One region of the Mesorhizobium sp. M7D.F.Ca.US.005.01.1.1 genome, then DNA from elsewhere that is predicted to be linked to it. Evidence: predicted binding sites of a transcription regulator. Region 1 holds the regulator's gene; the other holds the start of a gene.
What was found. Region 1 encodes PhoB, which activates phosphate uptake and scavenging genes when phosphate is short. Its sites were predicted from a motif close to TGTCATNNANCTGTCAT; they were not measured.
Positions count from the first base shown of each region.

Region 2: a site for PhoB is predicted at 3,518-3,534, ahead of EJ076_RS05965 (DUF1045 domain-containing protein). Genes of this name have one in related genera too.

Region 1 covers NZ_CP034453.1:7,001,341-7,008,482, forward strand. Annotated here, with positions in the region: gene xylF (D-xylose ABC transporter substrate-binding protein) at 1-913, opposite strand, end outside; gene EJ076_RS34060 (ROK family protein) at 1,184-2,431, shown strand; gene phoB (phosphate regulon transcriptional regulator PhoB) at 2,448-3,137, opposite strand; gene phoU (phosphate signaling complex protein PhoU) at 3,157-3,864, opposite strand; gene pstB (phosphate ABC transporter ATP-binding protein PstB) at 3,890-4,693, opposite strand; gene pstA (phosphate ABC transporter permease PstA) at 4,690-5,541, opposite strand; gene pstC (phosphate ABC transporter permease subunit PstC) at 5,545-6,528, opposite strand; gene pstS (phosphate ABC transporter substrate-binding protein PstS) at 6,598-7,142, opposite strand, start outside.
Region 2 covers NZ_CP034453.1:1,226,104-1,233,245, reverse strand. Annotated here, with positions in the region: gene iolD (3D-(3,5/4)-trihydroxycyclohexane-1,2-dione acylhydrolase (decyclizing)) at 1-1,287, shown strand, start outside; gene iolE (myo-inosose-2 dehydratase) at 1,405-2,322, shown strand; gene EJ076_RS05975 (hypothetical protein) at 2,384-2,602, shown strand; gene iolB (5-deoxy-glucuronate isomerase) at 2,608-3,420, shown strand; gene EJ076_RS05965 (DUF1045 domain-containing protein) at 3,574-4,281, shown strand; gene EJ076_RS05960 (alpha-D-ribose 1-methylphosphonate 5-triphosphate diphosphatase) at 4,330-5,469, shown strand; gene phnN (phosphonate metabolism protein/1,5-bisphosphokinase (PRPP-forming) PhnN) at 5,466-6,095, shown strand; gene EJ076_RS05950 (COG4280 domain-containing protein) at 6,306-7,061, shown strand; gene EJ076_RS05945 (hypothetical protein) at 7,058-7,142, shown strand, end outside.

The sequences.
Region 1 (7,142 bases):
TGACGGTGTTGCCGCCCGGTGTCGTGAAGTCCTTGGCGCCGGCAATGTCGCTCGTCTTCTTGCCGTCGGCGAGCTGCGAGGCGATCTCGGCGGCGTTCTTGCCGAGTTCGCGCGCGTCCTTCCACACCGACACGGTCTGCGTGCCGAGTGCGATGCGGTTCAGCGCGGCGTGGTCGCCGTCCTGACCCGAGACCGGCACGGTGCCGGCAAGGCCCTGCGCCGTCAGTGCCGCGACGACGCCGCCGGCGGTGCCGTCATTGGCCGCGACCACGGCGTCGACCTTGTTGTCGTTGGCGGTGAGGAACTGTTCCATGTTCTTCTGGGCGTTGGCGGGCAGCCAGCCGTCCGTATAGGCCTCGCCGACATTCTTGATCTTGCCGCTGTCGATGGCTTCCTTGAGCACTTCCATCGAGCCCGAGAACAGGAAGTCGGCATTCGGATCGGCACCCGAACCCTTGATGAAGACATAGTTGCCTTCCGGCTTGACCTTGAACACTTCGCGGGCCTGCATGCGGCCGACTTCCTTGTTGTCGAAGGTCAGGTAGAAGACGTCCTTGTTCTCGATCAGACGGTCATAGCCGACGACCGGAATGCCTTCGTCCAGCGCCTTCTGCACCGCTGGGCCGATGGCCGAGGCATCCTGCGCCAGGATGATCAGCGAATTGGCGCCCTGCGAGATCAGGCTTTCGACATCGGTAAGCTGCTTGCCGGGATTGGACTGCGCATCGGCGGAGATGTACTTGTCGCCGGCAGCCTCGATCGCCGTCTTCATGGCGGCCTCATCGGTCTTCCAGCGCTCTTCCTGGAAGTTGGACCACGAAACGCCGATGACCTTGTCCTTCGCCTGCGCGACCGACGCGAGCGTCAGCGACATGGCGACACCCGCCAGGATGGCGGCTGTGAATCTTTTCATAATATCCTCCCTGCGCCGCGTATGGCGCGACCAAACTGACCCGAAGGCCGGCACAGAGGCCCTATTTTTTCGAGCCCCGAAAAAATACTGGTCCAACACCCGAACGCTGTCAACATCGATTCTGATGGATTTTGATGTGCTCGCGAATTTTTTTCGAGCCCCGGAATAAATAAATGACAGAGTGGGCGGCTTCTGCCAGTATTTGACTGCGTTGCCGACAGCGTTCGAGGGGCACGGAGAACCGCGGCGACCGGGAGGACTTGAAGAAACATGTCGGTCGGAATCCGCCACGACGATTTGCGCCGGCGCAACCGGGCGATGGTGATTGCGGCCGTGCGCCGCGCCGGACAGCCGTCCCGCACCGAGATCGCAGCGACAACCGGCCTTAGCCACTCGACCATATCGGCTATCTCTTCCGACCTGATCGGGGAAGGCATCCTGACCGAAAGCAAACCAAGCGAGGCCGGCTCGCTCAAACGCGGCCGGCCGCAGGTTGGCCTCAGCCTCAATCCGGAAGCGGCGGCGGTGATGACCGTGGTGCTGTCGCTGAATTTTCTCTCCGTCGCCGTCATCGACTATGCCGGCCAGGTGATATCAGAGGAACAGCGCCGGCTGGACACGCTGACCATGTCGCGGGACGCGCTGATCGGCGAATGCACGGCAATCGTGCGGCGCCGTCTCGAGGACCCTGATCTCGACGTCCGCAGCATCGCCCGCATCGCGCTGGCAATCCAGGGCATCACCGACACCCGCTCCCGCGCCATGCTGTGGTCGCCGATCACGCCGCACACCGACATCGCCTTCGCCGACATACTCGAGGACGAGTTCGGCATCCCCGCCACCATGGAGAATGACTGCAACATGATGGCGATAGCGCTACGCTGGCGCGATCCTGATCGCTACCGCGACGATTTCATCGCCATCCTTTTGTCGCATGGCATCGGCATGGGCCTGGTGCTGAAGGGCGAGCTGTTCACCGGCACCCATTCCTCGGGCGGCGAGTTCGGCCACATGATCCATCAGCCGAAAGGTGCGCTCTGCCGCTGCGGGCGGCGCGGCTGCGTCGAGGCCTATGCCGGAAACTACGCCATCTGGCGCAACGCCAGGCAGCTGGGCGAGGACGCAGAACCCGTCGCTGATGTCAGCGACGCCGACATGCGCGCGCTGGCGACCGCGGCCCGCGAAAGGGATGGCCCCGAGCGCGAGGCCTATCGCAAGGCCGGCGAAGCGCTCGGCTACGGTCTCGGCAGCCTGTTCGCACTGATCGATCCGGCGCCCGTCGCCATGGTCGGCGTCAGCGCCGCTGCCTTCGACCTGATCGAGCCGGCATTGCGCGAGGCGATTGCCCAGACCGCCGGCGGCCAGCACTCGAAATCGATTTCCTTCGACACCGAGCCGAACGAACTGCCGCTGATCCGCGAAGGCTGCGCCATGCGCGCACTGACCTTCGTCGACCAGGAGATTTTCGCACCGGGCGTGCAGGCGAGAGCTGGCCTCGTCGGCAAGAACGTGGCGTGAGTTCAAACGAGGGAGCTCAGTCTTCCCTGATCGCGTAGCCCGCGCCTCGGATCGTGCGGATGACATCGGGCATGCGGCCGTTGTTGACCGCCTTGCGCAGCCGGCCGACATGAACGTCCACCGTGCGCTCGTCAATATAGATTGTCTCGCCCCAGACATTGTCGAGCAGCTGGCTGCGCGAGAACACACGGCCGGGATGACGCATCATGAACTCTAGCAGGCGGAATTCTGTCGGTCCGAGCCGGATCTCGCTCTTCTTACGATAGACCCGGTGCGACTCACGATCGAGCACGATGTCGCCGACCTTGAGCACGCTGGATAGCACTTCCGGCTTGGCCCGGCGCAGCAGCGCCTTGACCCTGGCCATGAATTCCGGCGTCGAGAACGGCTTGACCAGATAGTCGTCGGCGCCGGTCGACAGGCCACGCACGCGGTCGCTTTCCTCGCCGCGCGCGGTCAGCATGATGATCGGCAGCCGCTCGGTCTCGGGACGCATCCTTAGCCGACGACAGAGTTCGATACCCGAAACCGCAGGCACCATCCAGTCGAGCACCAGAAGGTCGGGAACGTTCTCCTGCAGCCGGATCTCGGCCTCGTCGCCGCGCGTCACCACCTCGACCTGGTAACCCTCGGATTCCAGATTGTAGCGGAGCAGCACGCCTAGCGGCTCCTCATCCTCCACCACCATGATGCGTGGCGCGATCATCGACTGGTCACCCCTGTCGTCATGCCGCCGGCGCGGACATTGCCGTCTCGTCCTGCTTCGGGCGATTGGCGGGCAGCTGCGTGCCGGTCAAAACATAATAGGCATTTTCAGCGATGTTGGTCACATGGTCGCCGATGCGCTCGAGGTTCTTGGCGCAGAACAACAGATGCGTGCAGGCAGTGATGTTGCGCGGGTCTTCCATCATGTAGGTCAGCAGTTCGCGGAACACCGAGGTGTATTTGACGTCGATGCGCTCGTCGGCGGCGCGCAGTTTCGCCAGGGCCGCGGCGTCGCGCGCCGCATACTCCTCGATCACGCCCTGCACCTGGATCAGCACCAGCTGGGCCATTGCGTCGATGGAATGCGACAGGTCACGCGGTGTGACGCTGAGGCCGACGGTGCCGACGCGCTTGGCGATGTTCTTGGCAAGGTCGCCGATGCGTTCGAGATCGCCGGCCATGCGGATCGAACCGACGACATGGCGTAGATCGTCGGCCATCGGCTGCCGCTTGGCGATCAACGTGATGGCGCGGTCGTCGAGCTCGCGCTGGCGCGCGTCCATGATCGCATCGTCGGAGACGACGCGCTGTGCGAGGGCGTTATCGGAATTCAAAAGCGCCTTGGTGGCACCACCGACCATCGAGCCGGCGAGATCGCCCATATCGCTGATGAGCCTGCTGATTTGTCCGAGATCCTCGTCGAAAGAAGCGACTGTGTGTTCGCCCATGATCTTGTCCCTCGTATGCCTGAACTCAGCCGAAGCGGCCGGTGATGTAGTCCTGCGTGCGCTTCTCGCGGGGCGACGTGAAGATCTTCTCGGTGCGGTCGAACTCGACCAGTTCGCCCAGATACATGAAGGCCGTCTGCTTCGACACGCGCGCCGCCTGCTGCATGTTGTGGGTGACGATGACGATCGTGTAGTCGGCTTGCAACTCGTCGATCAGCTCCTCGATCTTGGCGGTCGACAGCGGGTCAAGCGCCGAGGCCGGCTCATCGAGCAGGATGACTTCCGGCTTCACCGCCACGGTGCGGGCGATGCAGAGCCGCTGCTGCTGACCACCGGAGAGGCTGAGGCCGCTGGCGTTGAGCTTGTCCTTGACCTCGGTCCAGAGTGCTGCGCGCTTCAGCGCCTGCTCGACGCGGCCGTCCATCTCGGACTTGCTGAGCTTCTCATAGAGCCTGACGCCGAAAGCGATGTTTTCGTAGATCGACATCGGAAATGGCGTCGGCTTCTGGAACACCATGCCGATCTTGGTCCGCAGCAGGTTGAGATCCTGCGAGCGGTCGAGAACGTTCTGGCCGTCGAGCAGCACCTGACCTTCGGCGGTCTGCTTGGGATAGAGTTCGTAGATGCGGTTGAAGACGCGCAGCAGCGTCGACTTCCCGCAGCCCGAAGGCCCGATGAAGGCGGTGACGCTGCGCTCGGGCAAGGACAGCGTGATGTCCTTCAGCGCCTTCGACTGGCCGTAGTAGAAGTTGAGGTTCTTGACCTCGATCTTGGCCTTGGCGGTGGCCTCGGCGGCGATCGTCATGTCTGGAGACAACATCTGGCTCATTTGTCCTCTCTGCGTCCGGTCAGGCTGCGAGCAACGATGCTGAGCGCGAGAACCGTCAATGTGATGATGAGTGCACCGGTCCAGGCCAGTTGCTGCCATTCCTCGTAAGGGCTGAGAGCGAACTGGAAGATGGTGACAGGCAGGCTGGCCATCGGCGCGTTGAGATTGCTCGACCAGAACTGGTTGTTGAGCGCCGTGAAGAGCAGTGGCGCCGTCTCGCCGGAGATACGGGCGATCGACAGCAATATGCCGGTGACGATGCCGGAAAGCGCGGCGCGGTAGGCGACCGACTTGATGACCACCCAGCGCGGCGCGCCGATCGCGGTGCCGGCTTCGCGCAAGGCGTTCGGCACCAAATTGAGCATGTCTTCGGTGGTGCGCACGACAACCGGGATGACGAGGATGGCGAGCGCGACTGCACCGGCGATCGCCGAGAAATGCCCCATCGGCCGCACCATCAGTTCGTAGACGAACAGGCCGATGATGATCGATGGCGCCGACAACAGGATGTCGTTGATGAACCGCACCACGGTGGTCAGCTTGGAAAAGCGACCGTACTCAGCCATGTAGGTTCCGGCCAGCACGCCGATCGGTGTGCCGACGATGACGGCGATGACGGTCATCACCACGCTGCCATAGATGGCGTTGAGCAGGCCGCCGGCGTCGCCGGGAGGCGGCGTCATCTGCGTGAAGACGTCAAAGGACAGGCCGGCGGCGCCCTTGTAGACCAGCGCGCCGAGGATGAGCGCCAGCCAGGCTAGGCCGATGCCCGCCGCGGTGACGCACAGCGTCATCATCACGGCATTCTTCCTCTTGCGGCTCTGGTGAAGCGATGTGGCTGTCGACATCGGTCAGGCTCCGGTGCGGGCGTCGATGCGCATCAGCATGTAGCGGGCGATGGCAAGGATCAGGAAGGTGATGACGAACAGGATCAGGCCGAGCGCCACCAGCGAAGAAGTGTAGAGGTCGCCGACGGCTTCGGTGAATTCATTGGCGATGGTCGCCGAGATCGTCGTCGCCGGCGCGAACAGCGACGTCGAGATGCGGTGCGCGTTGCCGATGACGAAGGTCACCGCCATGGTTTCGCCGAGCGCGCGGCCAAGGCCGAGCATGACGCCGCCCATGATGCCGATCCTGGTGTAGGGGATAACCACGCGGCGGGTCACTTCCCAGGTCGTGCAGCCGATACCGTAGGCCGACTCCTTCAGCACCGGCGGCACTGTGTCGAAGACGTCCTTGGTGATCGAGGTGATGAAGGGCAGCACCATGATGGCAAGGATGAGCGACGAGGTCAGCAGGCCGATGCCGTAGGGCGGACCGGCAAACAGGCTGCTAAGCCCTGGAATACCGTGGAACACGCCGATGATGAAGGGCTGCACGGTCGTCTGCAGGAACGGCGCCAGCACGAACAGGCCCCAGATGCCGTAGATGATCGACGGGATGCCGGCGAGCAGCTCCACCGCCATGCCGATCGGCCGTCGCAGCGGGCGCGGGCAAAGCTCGGTGAGAAAGATGGCGATGCCGATGCCGAGCGGCACGGCAATCAGGATGGCGATGGCGGAGGTGATGATGGTGCCGTAGATCGGCGCCAGCGCACCGAATTTCTCCGTCACCGGGTTCCAGCTTTCGCTGGTCAGGAAGGAGAAGCCGAAGGTCGACAGGGCTTGCCAGGATCCGGCAAACAGCGAGATCGCAACGCCGCCGAGCAGGACCAGCACCAATATGGCAGCGGCCCGGGTCATCCCGTGGAAAATCGAGTCCGTCAGCGCGAACCGTCTGACAATCGCGTCGCGCGAACCTCGAATGGCTGGCAAGGCTTCCTGGACAGCGCTCATGTGAAGCTCGGCTCTTTGTGTTGAGGGACGAATAAGGAGCGCCGCGGTGCGGCGCTCCTTTGGAGGATGTTATTCGCCAGCGTAGACGGGCTTGCCGTCGGCCTGGATGTCAGCCTTCCAGGAGGTCTTGATCAGGTCGACGACGCTATCGGGGATCGAGACATAGTCGAGCGCCTTGGCGGTTTCCTTGCCGTCCTTGTAGGCCCAGGCAAAGAATTTCAGCGCTTCACCGGTTGCGGCAGCATCGTCCGGAACCTTGTGGATCAGCACCCAGGTCGAGGCAGCGATCGGCCAGGTGGTGTCGCCGGGCTCGTTGGTGATGATGACGTTGAAGTTTTTCGCGCCCTTGAAGTCGGCATTCGAAGCAGCCGCGCCGAAGGATTCGAGCGACGGCTCGACGACCTTGCCGGCGGCATTCACCAACTTGGAGTAGGACAGGTTGTTTTGCTTGGCATAGGCATACTCGACGTAGCCGATGCCGCCGTCGGTCTGCTTGACGGTGTTGGCAACGCCTTCACTGCCCTTGGCGCCGACGCCGGTCGGCCATTCGACCGCCGTGTCCGAACCGATCTTGTCCTTCCAGTCGGGCGACAGCTTGACCAGGTAGTTGGTGA
Region 2 (7,142 bases), 1.4 Mb from region 1:
CAGGATGTCCAGGCCGAGGCCTATGACTATCCCGAGAGTTTTTTCGCGGAGCGCGTCTGGCATCAGCGCCGGCCGCGCCCGGACCGCCATGAGCTTGCGGCTGCTGTCGCCGCGCTCAAGGGAGCAAGAAAGCCGCTGGTGATCGCCGGCGGCGGTGTCCTCTATTCGCAGGCCTCGGACGAACTGGCGAAATTCGCCGAGGGCGCCGGCATTCCGGTCTGCGAGACGCAAGGCGGCAAATCCTCGCTGCCGGACGATCATCCGCTCAACATGGCGGCGGTCGGCGTCACCGGCACTTCTGCCGCCAACCGGCTGGCGGAAGAAGCCGATGTCGTGCTGGCCATCGGCACGCGCCTGCAGGATTTCACGACCGGCTCGTGGGCGCTGTTCAAGAATTCCGGCAAGACCATCATCGGGCTCAACGTGCAGCCCTTCGACGCCGGCAAGCACCGCGCGCTGCCGCTGGTCGCTGATGCGGCCGAGGGTTTGGCTGAACTCGGTGCTGCGCTGAAGGGCTGGAAGGCGCCTTCCACCTGGACCGACAATGCGGCCACCGGCAAGAAGGCCTGGCAGGCAGAAGCAGCGAAAGTGACGGCGTCGACCAATGCCGCCTACCCCTCCGACGCGCAAGTGATCGGCGCCGTGCAGCGCGCGATGGGCTCTGGCGTGACGCTGCTGCATGCCGCCGGCGGCTTGCCGGGGGAATTGCACAAGCTCTGGCAGGCCGGCGCGCCCGGCTCCTACCACGCGGAATACGGCTTCTCGACCATGGGCTACGAGATTGCCGGCGGGCTCGGCGCCAAGATGGCCAAGCCAAACGAGGAGGTCGTCGTCATGATCGGCGACGGCTCCTACCTGATGCTGAATTCGGAGATCGCCACCTCGGTGATGCTCGGCCTCAAGCTCACCATCGTGCTGCTTGATAACAGGGGCTACGGTTGCATCAACCGGCTGCAGATGGCGACCGGCGGCGCCAACTTCAACAATCTCCTGAAGGACTCGCGCCACGAGATCCTGCCCGACATCGACTTTGCCGCGCATGCGGCCAGCATGGGGGCGATTGCCGAAAAGGTGCCGTCGATCGCCGGGCTGGAAAACGCACTGGAGAAGGCCAAGAAGAATGCGCGCACCACGGTGCTGGTCATCGACACCGACCCGCTGGTTTCCACCGATGCCGGCGGTCACTGGTGGGATGTGGCGGTGCCGGAAGTGTCGGCACGGCCGCAGGTTAACGCGGCGCGCAAGGCGTATGACGAAAAGCGGCAGATGCAGACCATTGGCGAGTGATATAGGCGCTGAAGCTCCTCCTTCTCCCCGCCTCTATAGGGGAGAAGATGCCGGCAGGCAGATGGGGGGCGGCGCCAACGGGCAAGAAATGAACTGTTTTAGGACCGGAGCGACGACTTGAAAGCCAAACTGGGCATGTCCCCCATTGCGTGGTGGAACGACGATCTTGCGGAACTCAGCGATGACGTGTCGCTGGAAGAATGTTTGCGCCAGTCGCGCTCGGCCGGTTTCACCGGCATGGAGATGGGCCGGCGCTTTCCCAATGATCCCGATGTCATGCTGCCGATCCTGAAGGCAGCCGACGTGACGCTGTGCGGTGGCTGGTTCTCCGGCACGCTGGTCGATGGGGAGATGGCCGACAACAAGGATCGCATCCAGCCGATGATCGACCTGTTCAAGGCCGTGAACGCGCCTTGCATCGTCTATGGCGAGGTCGGCCGCTCGATCCAGGGCGACCGCTCGAAGCCGCTGGCCACCAAGCCGAAGCTTTCGGACGACGAGATGAAGGCCTATGCGAAGCGCCTCACCGCGTTTGGCGAATGGTGCGCCGAACAGGGCATGCCGCTTTCCTATCACCACCACATGGCGGCCGTGGTCGAGACCGAGCCGGAACTCGATGCCTTCATGCGCTATTCCGGCGCCGGCATTCCGCTGCTGCTCGATGCCGGACATCTGGCCTTTGCCGGCGGCGACGTGCTGCGCGCCATCGACAACCATCACACTCGCATCAGCCATGTGCATGTGAAGGATGTGCGCATGGGCGTGATCGACAGGCTCGACCGCACGAAACAGTCCTTCCTCGACGCCGTGGCGCTGGGCGCCTTCACCGTGCCGGGCGACGGCTCGCTGGATTTCGGCGCCATCGTGCAGCGGTTCGCGGACCATGGCTATGAGGGCTGGTTCGTGGTCGAGGCCGAGCAGGACCCGAAGAAGAACCCGCCGCTCAGGATGGCAGAGGTCGGCTACAAGGAATTGATGCGCGTCATGACCGCCGCCGGCTACACGGTCGAGACGCAGGGCTTTCCCAATGCCTAGGGCTTCCTCAATGCCTGATGCGATGGGTTCCCGGCGAAGCCGATTGCTGTAGATTGGCCCGATGAAAGATTACGAGCACCCCTTCTTCCGGCCTTTGTGGCGGCGTGTCGCCGTCGTCGCGGTCTGCGTCATCTGGTCGATCATCGAGTTCGCCACCGGCACGCCGTTCTGGGGCGTGATCGCGCTCGGCTTCGCCGGCTACGCCGTCTGGCAGTTCTTCTATCTCTACAAGCCGGCCGACGAGAGCAAGGCAGCGGCCGAGCCCGAACCGAAGGAGTGACTGGGATGTCGAAGCTGCTCGTCAAAGCCAACAAGGGCCATGGCCGCGTCGCCCATGTGACGCCGCAAATCGCGGGTTGGACCTATGTCGGTTTCGACCTGCATCGGCTGAAGCCTGGCGAGAGCGCCTCCGGAAAAACGGAGGATCGCGAAGTCTGCCTGGTGTTCGTCACCGGCAAGGGCAAGGCGTCAGCCGGCGGCAAGGATCTCGGCCTGCTCGGCGAGCGCATGTCGCCCTTCGAGGGCAAGCCGTGGTCGGTCTATGTTCCGCAAGGCTCGGACTGGTCGGTGACCGCAAATACCGAGCTGGAACTGGCGGTCTGCTCGGCGCCGGGCCTTGGCGGCGGCTTGCCGGTTCGCGTCATCGCACCGGACGATCTTGGCCAGGAGGTGCGCGGCAAAGGCACCAACACGCGCTACGTCACCAACATCCTGCCGGAGGGCAAGCCGGCCGATTCGCTGCTGGTGGTCGAAGTCATCACGCCCGGCGGGCATACGTCGAGCTACCCGCCGCACAAGCACGACCAGGACAATCTGCCCGCTGAATCCTACCTCGAGGAAACCTACTATCACCGCCTCAACCCGCCGCAGGGCTTTGCCTTCCAGCGCGTCTACACCGACGCCGACAAGAATGGCCATCGTGCGCTGGATGAGGCGATGGCGATCGAGGACGGCGATGTCGTGCTGGTGCCCAGGGGCTATCACCCCTGTGCCGCCTGCCACGGCTATGACCTCTATTACCTCAACGTGATGGCCGGGCCGAAACGGACGTGGAAATTCCACAACGCGCCCGAGCACGAATGGTTGATGAAGGCCTGACCGATCATACCTTCCCAGGTGAAGCTATTGGTCCAGCTAGAAAAAATCGTCGGCTAAGGACCCACAAGGTCGATTTGCCTTCGAAAACCCTTCAAAGCTTCGTCAATCCGTCATGGAAATCACCTATGGCAGCGGGACTGACGAGGACTACCGATGCGCTACGCCATCTATTTCACCCCCCGGCAGGACGAACCGTTGGCGCGGATCGCCGCCAACTGGCTCGGCCGCGACCCGTTTGGCGCCGCGACAAGGCCGGTCGAGGCGGTGGCCGACCTGTCGGCGGCGGAAGTCGCCTTCCACACCGCTTCGGCGCGCCGTTATGGCTTTCACGCGACGCTGAAAGCCCCTTTCCGCCTGGCTGCCAACGAGACCGAAGCCTCGCTGCGCGCCGCACTCGACCATTTTGCCGAGGCGACGCCGGTGGTGACCATCCCCCGCCTGGTCGTCAGCCAGATCGACAGCTTCTTCGCACTGGTGCCGGAAGGACCACTGCCGGCGCTCAACCGCTTCGCCGATGACGTGGTGCTCGGCTTCGACCGGTTTCGCGCGCCGTTGACCGAGGCGGAAATCGAGCGGCGCAGCCCGGATTCGCTGAAGCCGGCCGAGTTCCGCAACCTCTGCCAATGGGGCTACCCCTATGTCTTCGAAACCTTTCGCTTCCACATGACGCTGTCGGGCCGGGCAGCGTCACAGGAAAGCCCTCGTTTGCGCGCAGCAATCGACAGTCTGTTCGCCGACATTCTGCGACAGAAGGTGCTGGTGGATGCGCTGACATTGTTTGTCGAAACCGAACCGGGCGCACCTTTCATGGTGCTCTCGCATCACGCGCTCGGGCGCCGCCCGGCCAGAAAAACTGCCTGACACCTCTGCCGGAATGACTCCACCCGGAACAACCAAGGACTGCCTGAAATGACCGCCGAAACTGTTCTCCACAACGCCCGCATCGTGCTTGCCGACGAGATCGTCGAGGGTTCGCTGGTGCTGCGTGACGGCTTTATCGCCGGCATCGAAGCCGGCTCCAGCCGCAACGGCGAGGACATGGGCGGCGATTACATCATTCCCGGGTTGGTCGAACTCCATACGGACCACCTCGAAGGCCACTACGCGCCGCGGCCCAAGGTGCGCTGGAACCCGATCGCCGCCGTGCTCGCCCATGACGCGCAGGTGGCGACCGCCGGCATCACCACCGTGCTCGACGCCTTGCGTGTCGGCATGGACGAAGACGCCGACCTGACGTCGACAGACATCCGCAAGCTGGCCGATGCCATCGAGGACAGCGTCCAGCAGGACCGTCTGCGCGCAGACCATTTCATCCATCTGCGCTGCGAGGTTTCGGCACCGGACTGCCTCAGGGCTTTCGCCAATTTCGATGGCGACGAACGGGTCAAGCTGGCATCGCTGATGGACCACGCGCCAGGCCAGCGCCAATTCGTCAACCTGGAAACCTATGCCTATTACTACCAGCGCAAACTGAAGCTGACCGACCGTGACTTCAAGCTGTTCTGCGAAAAGCGGATGGGGGAATCGGCCGTGAATTCGGGGCCGAACCGTGTCCACATCGCCGCCGCCTGCCATGAGCGCGGCATCGTGCTGGCCAGCCATGACGACGCCACCATTGGCCATGTCGGCGAGGCGATCGAGCAGGGCGTGCGCGTCGCCGAGTTCCCGACCACGGAAGAAGCCGCCAGGGCCTCGAAAGAAGCTGGGCTCGGCGTGCTGATGGGCGCGCCCAACGTCATGCGCGGCGCCTCGCATTCGGGCAACGTCTCGGCCCGCACGCTGGCCAGCGACGGGCTGCTCGACATCCTGTCGTCCGACTACATTCCCTTCAGCCTGATACAGTCGGCGTTCTTCCTCGGCGATGTCGTCGAAGGCATTTCCCTGCCGCAGGCTGTCGCCATGGTCTCGAAGAACCCGGCCGATGCAGTTGGCCTGACCGACCGCGGCGTCATCGAGCAGGGCCGCCGCGCCGATCTGGTGCGCGTGCGCGTCGACGACCATGTTCCGGTCGTACGCACCGTCTGGCGGCAGGGACGCCGGGTCGCATGATGGTGTCGGCGCTGATCGAGCGAGAATTGTCCGCCGAGACGTTTCCGATCCGCGATGGCGTTTTCGTCGCCGTGGTTGGACCGAGTGGCGCCGGCAAGGACACGGTGATCGGCTACGCCCGCAACCATTTTGCCGACGAGACAAGGCTGGAGTTTGTCCGCCGCGTCATCACGCGGCCGAGCGATGCCGCCAGCGAGGATCACGACACGCTGGCCGACGCCGCCTTCATCGAAGCCGAAGCCGATGGCGCCTTCGCCATCTCCTGGGAAGCGCACGGCTTGCGTTATGGCATCCCGGCCGATGTCGACTGGTCTGTCGCCAATGGCCGTGTTGCTGTCGCCAATGTGTCGCGCGCGATCATCCCCTCCTTGCGCGAACGCTATGCCAACCTGGCCATCGTCGAGATCACAGCCTCACCGGACGTGCTGGCGGAGCGGCTGGCAATGCGCGGCCGCGAGTCACGTGGCGAAGTGCTGGCGCGACTGGCGCGCAGCGCCAATGTGAGCCTGTCCGGCCCTGGTGTCACTTCGATCGACAACAGTGGCCCGCGCGAAGCCGCGGGCGAGCGTTTTGCCGAGGTGCTGCGCAAGGCGATGGCATTTTCCGACATGTCGGGTCTGATCTAGGCTTCCAGCGCTTGTCGAGCGCCTTCCAGGGCCGATGCTGGTGGCTGGCGGTCGATCTCGAGCCGCAGCGCGTGCGGCTCGACTCCGTCCGTTGGTGCTTCGCTTGCTTTTTCGCTGCCAGCGGAGCGCTGTGTGGTGCGGACGGCAATGGTGATCCTGGACCACGGTTCAAAGAGATCATGGTAGAATGAAGCAATACAGGAAGCCTTGATGCATAGTCTGACACCTATCCTTTCGACGATCACGGCGGCATTTCTCGCCTCCTTCGTCGAGGTCGTCGAAGCCTTCACCATCGTGCTCGCTGTGGGGGTCACGCGCGGCTGGCGCCCGGCACTGACCGGCGCCGCACTGGCGCTGGCGGTGCTGGCGGCCCTGGTGCTGGCGTTCGGCCCGCTGCTGGCACTCGTACCCATAGCCACGCTGCAGTTCGTGGTTGGCGTCCTGCTGATCCTGTTCGGCATGCGCTGGCTGCGAAAAGCCATCCTGCGCAGTGTCGGCGTCATCGCCCTTCATGACGAGGGGGCAGCCTTTTCCAAGGAAACCGCAGCCTTGCACCAGCAGGCCAACGACCGCCGAGCCGACTACCTCGCCGGGCTGGCGTCGTTCAAGGCGGTGCTGCTCGAGGGCGTCGAGGTGGTGTTCATCATCATTGCCGTCGGCGCGGCTCACGGGCAGACGCTTTACGCCAGCCTAGGCGCGCTGGCGGCTTTCGTCCTGGTGATGCTTATCGGCCTGGCTGTCCACCGGCCGCTGGCGCGCGTACCGGAGAATGCGCTCAAATTCGTGGTCGGGCTGATGCTGACCAGCTTCGGCATCTTCTGGACCGGCGAAGGCATCGGCGCCGACTGGCCGGGCGCCGATCTCGCTTTGCTTGCCATTTTCGCCACCGTCGCGCTGGCCTCGTTGGCCATGGTGCGCTGGCTGCGCAGCACCTACCCCACCCTCACTGGAGGACTCGCCAGATGAACGTCATCCGTCTGGTTCTGAACGAACTCATTGGCATGTTTGTCGACGACGGCAACCTGGCCTTACTGGCTCTGGTCGTCA